Regions from separate parts of the Mesorhizobium sp. WSM1293 genome, predicted to be linked through region 1. Evidence: riboswitches for the same ligand, from Rfam matches in the RefSeq annotation. Region 1 holds a riboswitch; each other region holds the start of a gene.
The links. A riboswitch is a leader RNA that binds a small molecule or an ion and turns the genes downstream of it on or off. The one in region 1 is predicted to bind cobalamin.

Region 1 (2,230 bases):
GGGCTGCGGCAGTGAGAATGATCTTTTTCATTTTTGGTACTCCAGTATCGTCTTTTTTCCGTCCGTCTAGCGGCGTGTCTTGGAAATGAAATCGCGTCGTTCGGACAGCCCCGATGTGGGAGGGCAAGGTCGTCTTTTCCAATCACGAAGTTGTTCCGTGTGGACCATGAATCCACACCTTGAAATTGTGCCAACGGAATCTAGGGATGCATTTTTCTTCTTCATATCAGTGTGTTAGGTGTAGACACTTGATTGATCACTGACTGTTTCAGAGGCCCAGCGTTCACACCGTCCTGCACGCACCGTCAACAGAAACGAACCGTTCGGTTCGATTTTAGGGCAAGCTAATAGTCACTTTTCGAAACCGTTAACCTTTTTTGACCCCCGCGAAGGGTCGGATTCGGGAAGATCGCAGCCGGCAAATGGCCGCCCGGGAGGTGGGATCTCGGCCCGCGACGAGCTGCAGTAGCGTTTCGCATGCCGTGTCGCGCCGCATGGATACGATGTCGTTTTCATGCCGACGGCGCGCCCGCGATCGTGGTTAGATCATACCATCTCAGGTGCCGCTTCGTGACGACGAGGCGGAGAATTGGGAAGCCGGTCAGAATCCGGCGCTGCCCCCGCAACGGTGGTGGAGTTCAAGTCGCAACGGGAGACCACTGGGCAACCGCCTGGGAAGGTGTCGCGATGGTCCGCAAGGACAACTCCAGAGCCCGGAAACCAGCCCGAGATTTTTAGACTCGACTGATCGCGGTGGGCGGTCAAGAGGTGGATAGCGCATGTCCGGCACACAGCCGGCCTGTGTTTCAATCCTTCCTCCATCACCACCAGTTCAGTCCTTAGAAACGAGGACAGGACATGGATATCCGCAACGACATGCTGAGGCTCCTGAAGGGGCGCCGGCAAGGCTTTTCGCTGGAGCAGCCCTTCTACACCGATCCAGACTACTTCAAGCTCGACATGGAGCTGATCTGGTATCGCGACTGGCTGTTCATCGGCCATGATTGCGAACTGCCTAAGCCGGGCAGCTACATCACCGTGCAGGTCGGCGACTATCCGGTCGTCCTTGTCCGCGACCAGCACGGCAAGATCAACGCCTTCCACAATTCCTGCCGCCATCGCGGCAGCCGCGTGTGCAACACGGAGAAGGGTACCGCGGCAAAGCTCGTCTGCCCGTATCATCAGTGGACCTACGAGCTGGACGGCCGCCTGCTGTTTGCCCGCCAGATGGCCGACGGTTTCGACAAGAGTGATTTCGGCCTGAAGCCGGTCGCCTGCGAGAGCGTCGGCGGCTACATCTTCATCTGCCTGGCCAAGGAACCGGCAGATTTCGCGCCGATGCGGGCGATGATCGAACCCTATCTTTTGCCGCACCGGCTGCGTGAAGCAAAGATCGCCTTCGAGAGCACGATCGTCGAGAAGGGCAACTGGAAGCTGGTCTGGGAAAACAACCGCGAGTGCTACCACTGCGCCGCCAATCATCCCGAGTTGTGCAAGACCTTCCCCGAGGCTCCAACCGTAACCGGCGTCCATGGCGCCGACAGCGACCCTGAAATGGTCGCACACTGGGCCAGATGCGAGGCATCAGGCTTGCCGAGCAAATTCCGCATCGATCCGGCAGGGCAGTACCGCGCCACCCGCGCGCCGCTGCTGCGCGATGCCGTCAGCTACACCATGACGGGAAAACGGGCGGTCCAGAAGAACCTGTCCGACAGCGTTTCAACCGACCGCATCGGCTCCTTGCTGCTCTATCACTATCCGACGACCTGGAACCATATCCTCGGCGACCACGCCGTTACCTTCCGCGTGCTGCCGATCAGTGCCACGGAAACCGCGGTGACCACGAAATGGCTCGTCCACAAGGATGCGGTCGAAGGCGTCGACTACGACCTCGCTGAGCTCACCCATGTCTGGACCGAGACCAACGACCAGGACCGCCGCATCGTCGAGGAAAACGCCTTCGGCATCCTGTCGCCGGCCTATGAACCAGGCCCCTATTCGGAGCTGCATGAGGGCGGCGTGATCCAGTTCGTCGAGTGGTACGCGTCGTTCATCGGGCCGCGCCTTGCCGAAGGCGGCCGGCCGGCCCTGCGCAGCGTCGCCTAGCCCAGGGGACAAGAGGATGAATGCGATGACGGACCTTGGCCTCTATCGCCATCTCGACCAGATGACGCCCTGGAACGACAGGCTGCAGGTGCTGGAAGTGATCGGCGTCAGCGACGAAGCGCCT
Region 2 (2,230 bases), on a different contig from region 1:
CGCGACAGGAAGGCATCGCGAAACACCTCGCTGCCGGTCTGCGGCGCCAGCGGTGCGTTGACGATGTTGCCGGCGCCCGTTTCGGTCTTCGCTCCGGTGCCGGGATAAAGCGGCATCTGGTGTGTCGAGCAATAGAGCACCGAGGGATCGTCCCAGAAAATATCCTGCGTGCCATTGCCGTGATGCACGTCCCAGTCGACGATGGCAACGCGCTCGACACCGTGTTTCTTCTGCGCATAACGCGCCGCGATCGCCGCCGTGTTGAACAGGCAGAAGCCCATGGCCGTGGTCTTTTCGGCATGATGGCCGGGCGGCCGGGCGGCGACGAAGACGTTGTCGGCGCGGCCCGAAAAGACATCATCGACGGCGGCGTTGGCGGCGCCGATCGCGGTGATCGCCGCTTGCCAGCTCTTCGGACTGGCAGTGGTGTCGGCATCGATGCGGGTAATCCCCTCGTCGGGAATGGCGGCGCGCACGCGGGCGACGAAATCGGCAGGATGCGCGTAGAGGATGGTGGCCTCGTCGCCTTCCGGCGCCTGGATACGATCGAGCCCGGCAAAGGCTTCCTCATCGAGCACGCGCTCGATGGCACGCAGGCGGTCGGGCCGCTCGGGATGTCCGGGCGGCGTGAGATGCTCGAGGAAGATCGGATGCGTGTAGAGACGGGTGGTCATCGTCCTAATCTAGTGACCCGGATCGACAAAGGCCATGCACGGGCGGCCGATGACTGGGGAAAATCGCGCCTGCGTCCATTCGCGTCGCCGCGGGCATTGGCCTCGCCGGCGCTTCGGCGTAAGGTCCCTGGGTACTGCCTGGTGCCCGCCGCAAGCGGGAGAATCGGGAACACGGTTGAATTCCGTGGCGTGCCCAACGCTGTGAGGGGGACCGCGCCGGTAAATGCCACTGTCGATGACGGGAAGGCACCGGACGCGGGTTGATCCCAAGCCAGAAGACCGGCCTGGCAGGCATCGTCATCCGCATGGTCAGGCGGATGACATCAGAGCGACGTGCGTCCATTTGGACGCACAACGTACGCTCTGACCGTTTTGAATCTGCAATCGCAAGGGGACAAGCGATGCCGGAACATATGACCGCTGCCATTGACGATGGATTTGACCAGAATGCGCGCGATGCGGTCTATCGCGCCATGTTCACGCGGCGCGACGTGCGCAGCCATTTCCTGCCCACCGCGATCGATGACGACGTGCTGGCGCGGCTGCTGCTTGCCGCCCATCACGCGCCATCGGTCGGCTTCATGCAGCCATGGAATTTCATTGTCATTCGCGATGCCGGACGACGGGCGGAGGTGCGCGACCTGTTCCTGGCCGCGCGCGAGCAGGAACTGCCGGCGATCGAGGCGGAAAAACAGGCGCTGTACCGCAAGCTCAAGCTGGAAGGCATCTGCGAAAGCGCGCTCAACATCTGCATCACTTGCGACCGGCAGCGCTCGAAAGGTTCGCCGCTGGGACGCTGGCACAATCCGGAGATGGATCTCTACAGCACCGTCTGCGCAGTGCAGAATTTGTGGCTGGCCGCGCGTGCCGAGGGCGTTGGCGTCGGCTGGGTGAGCATCATCGAGGCTGAGGCGCTGAAGCGGCTGTTGGCCATTCCGGATCACGTAACGCCAATCGCCTATCTCTGCGTCGGCCGTGTTTCCGAGTTCGCTTCCAAACCGGACCTTGAAACGCATGGTTGGGGACGGCGGCTGCCGCTGCCGGAACTGATCATGAGCGAGACGTTTTCCGGGCAAGGCGAGACACAGCTGAAGTCCACCGTGGCGCGCCTCAACACCGTTTCTGCCTCACCAGACACCACCTGCCCGGCCGATCAGGGTGTGGCGCCGGCCGTACCCCAGCGCGAACCGCCGAAGGAGGCGAGCGCCTTGTCCTTGAGCTCCCTGAACTTCGACGACGCCTCGGCCAACCGGGCGTCCCAGGCCGGATCCGGCATCTGGCCCGCGATGGTCTTGAAATAGACCTGCATCAGGCAAGCGATGGCGAAAGGCTCGATGAAGGCCGCCTTGAACGCCCAGGCGAAGACGATGGCGAGCACGAAGGCCCAGCCGGCGAGCTGGCCGGGCATCAGGAACAGAATGGCGCCGGCAGGCGCCAGCATCATCAGAAAGATGACGAACGACACGCCCCACATGATGACCGCCAGCCAGACGGCGTTCTTGACCATGACCTTGCCGTTCTGGGCATAGAGCACGACGCCTTGGCGCGCCGTCTCG
Region 3 (2,230 bases), on a different contig from region 1:
TTGATCGTCCGGCGGATGGATGAGATGTGCTCGCGGTGCGAGAACACCGCATATTTCTGCGCCGGCACCCGCACCCGATAGAAGTCCTTCGGCAGATCCGCAAAGCCGGACACTTCGACGCCGACGACATAGTCGAAATTGCCCGCGTCGTCGCCATTAAGGCACACGCCGTAGAAAACGCCTGAGATCTCGCCGGGGATGTTGCCGATAAAGGGTGCAAAACGCTGCCACTGCATCGGAATCCCGGCGCTGGTTTCACAGCTGTAGCGTTCGCCGAGGCCGGCGATCAGGAACGGCCGGCTGGTCTCGAAGCGCGGTGGTTCGAGATTGGTGAGGAGGGACTGGTCCATCAGGATCGGCTCCACGAGGTCGAGGTTGTTGGTCGAGCCTTGCGCGCGCACCAGTTCCGGCGTGGTGCCGAACTGATCGCGGAAGGCACGGGTGAACGCCTCATGCGAGTTGTAGCCGGCGTCGAGCGCGACGACGAGGATGTCGGGCGCTCCGCCGGCCAGCTTGCGCGCCGCCTCGGTCAGCCGGCGTGAGCGCATGTAACCCATCACCGAGCGGCCGGTTGCGGCGCCGAAGGCGCGCGTCACATGAAAACGCGACACGCCGCTGCTTTGCGCGACATCGTCAAGCGAGATCGCCTCCGGCAGATGGCTCTCGACGAACCACAGCGCTTTCTCGGTCGGGTTCATGGGGCTCCTTTTCGCATTGGCCGGATCATCTTGGCGTTTCCTGGCGCGGCCAGTTTGATCGAAATTGCGCATTCCGTGCAATCTGCGCCGATCCCATGGGCTTTCGCTTGACAGCGGGCCGCGTCATCTCCTAAGAATGTTATGTTATTACATAAAATGAGCGTGCAATGCCTGTTTCCCTTAGCTGGCCCACCACTTCGTCCGAGAAATCCATTGCGAAGCGTTTGGTGGAAATCTACGCTGAAGTGGTGATGGTCCCCGAGCCGAAAGGCGAGGGGTGAAAAGGGAACACGGTGAGGCCTGTTCAGGTCGAGGCCGTGGCTGCCCCCGCAACTGTAAGCGGCGAGCAAAATCCGTGAATGCCACTGGCCGGCAAGGCTGGGAAGGCAGGATGGCGCAACGACCCGCGAGCCAGGAGACCTGCCATCACTGAGTTGACCGGACGGGGTGTGCCGGGAGGAAACGCGAATCCCGGCCTTGTCGGCCGGTTCGCCAGCTTCCTTCCGTCGCCAGTTTTGGAAAGTGACGGAAAGTTGGACGGCTCCATCGATCATCGCATCACCATGCGCACGCTTTGCCGTCCCCGCAATCCGGCGGGCTGCAGCCGATGAGCGCAGCGCTTCTCGAAGCCCATGACCTCTGTGCCATGGCGAATGGGCGGAATCTGGTCCAGGCGGTCAGCTTCTCGGTGGCCGCTGGCGATCGCCTTGCCATCATCGGTCCCAACGGCGCCGGCAAGACGACGCTGCTGCGCATGCTGTCGGGCATGCTGCGGCCAAGTTCCGGCGAGGTGAAGCTTGGCGGACGCGGGCTGGACAGGATTTCGGCCGCCGAGCGGGCGTTGCATATCGCCGTTGTCGGCCAGACCGACCAGCCCGATCCGCGGCTGGCGGTGATCGATTATGTCGAGCTTGGCCGGGTCCCGCACGCCGGACTGAGGCGCAGGAGCGAGGAACGCGACATTGTCGTCAATGCGCTGCGCCGGACCGGCCTGCTGCCGCTGCTTGGCCGCACCGTCGGCTCGCTGTCGGGCGGCGAGCGCCAGCGCGCCCAACTGGCGCGCGCCATCGCCCAGCAGCCCAAAATCCTGTTCCTCGACGAACCGACCAACCATCTGGACCCGCGCGCCCGCGGCGAACTGCTCGACCTCGTGGCAGGCTTCGAGATGACGGTGATCGCGGTGCTGCACGATCTGGCGCTGGTAGCACCCTTCGCCACCAGGGTTGCGGTGATGAATCATGCCCGCCTGCAAGCGCTCGCCGCACCGCGCGAAGCGCTGGCCCAACAGCTGATCCGCGAGATTTTCGGCATCGATGTGCTGCGCCTGCGCCATCCGACCGAGGATCGAGAGTTGACGGTGTTCGAGGTTCCGAACCGTGCCGCGCCGCCGTCGTGATTGAAGCCGTTCCATAGTCGACCCGATCCCACCCACAAGGAGCATACCCGTGAAACGCCTCGCTTTTTCGCTTGCCGTCTCGCTGCTGACCTCGACCGCCTTCGCCTTCCCGGTAACCGTCGACAGCTGCGGCAAG

Region 2: linked by a shared signal. The riboswitch ahead of bluB (5,6-dimethylbenzimidazole synthase) and the one ahead of M729_RS0105465 (aromatic ring-hydroxylating dioxygenase subunit alpha) in region 1 are both predicted to bind cobalamin.
Region 3: linked by a shared signal. The riboswitch ahead of M729_RS0124950 (ABC transporter ATP-binding protein) and the one ahead of M729_RS0105465 (aromatic ring-hydroxylating dioxygenase subunit alpha) in region 1 are both predicted to bind cobalamin.

What each region holds. Positions count from the first base shown of each region.
Region 1 is NZ_AZUV01000004.1:1,006-3,235, forward strand. It holds gene M729_RS0105460 (DUF680 domain-containing protein) at 1-31, opposite strand, end outside; cobalamin riboswitch at 542-744, shown strand; gene M729_RS0105465 (aromatic ring-hydroxylating dioxygenase subunit alpha) at 859-2,106, shown strand; gene M729_RS0105470 (hybrid-cluster NAD(P)-dependent oxidoreductase) at 2,132-2,230, shown strand, end outside.
Region 2 is NZ_KI911320.1:141,111-143,340, forward strand. It holds gene M729_RS0133275 (histone deacetylase family protein) at 1-674, opposite strand, end outside; cobalamin riboswitch at 797-977, shown strand; partial or broken gene bluB (5,6-dimethylbenzimidazole synthase) at 1,088-1,705, shown strand; gene M729_RS0133285 (hypothetical protein) at 1,828-2,230, opposite strand, start outside.
Region 3 is NZ_AZUV01000025.1:6,903-9,132, forward strand. It holds gene M729_RS0124945 (AraC family transcriptional regulator) at 1-698, opposite strand, end outside; cobalamin riboswitch at 934-1,141, shown strand; gene M729_RS0124950 (ABC transporter ATP-binding protein) at 1,306-2,094, shown strand; gene M729_RS0124955 (ABC transporter substrate-binding protein) at 2,144-2,230, shown strand, end outside.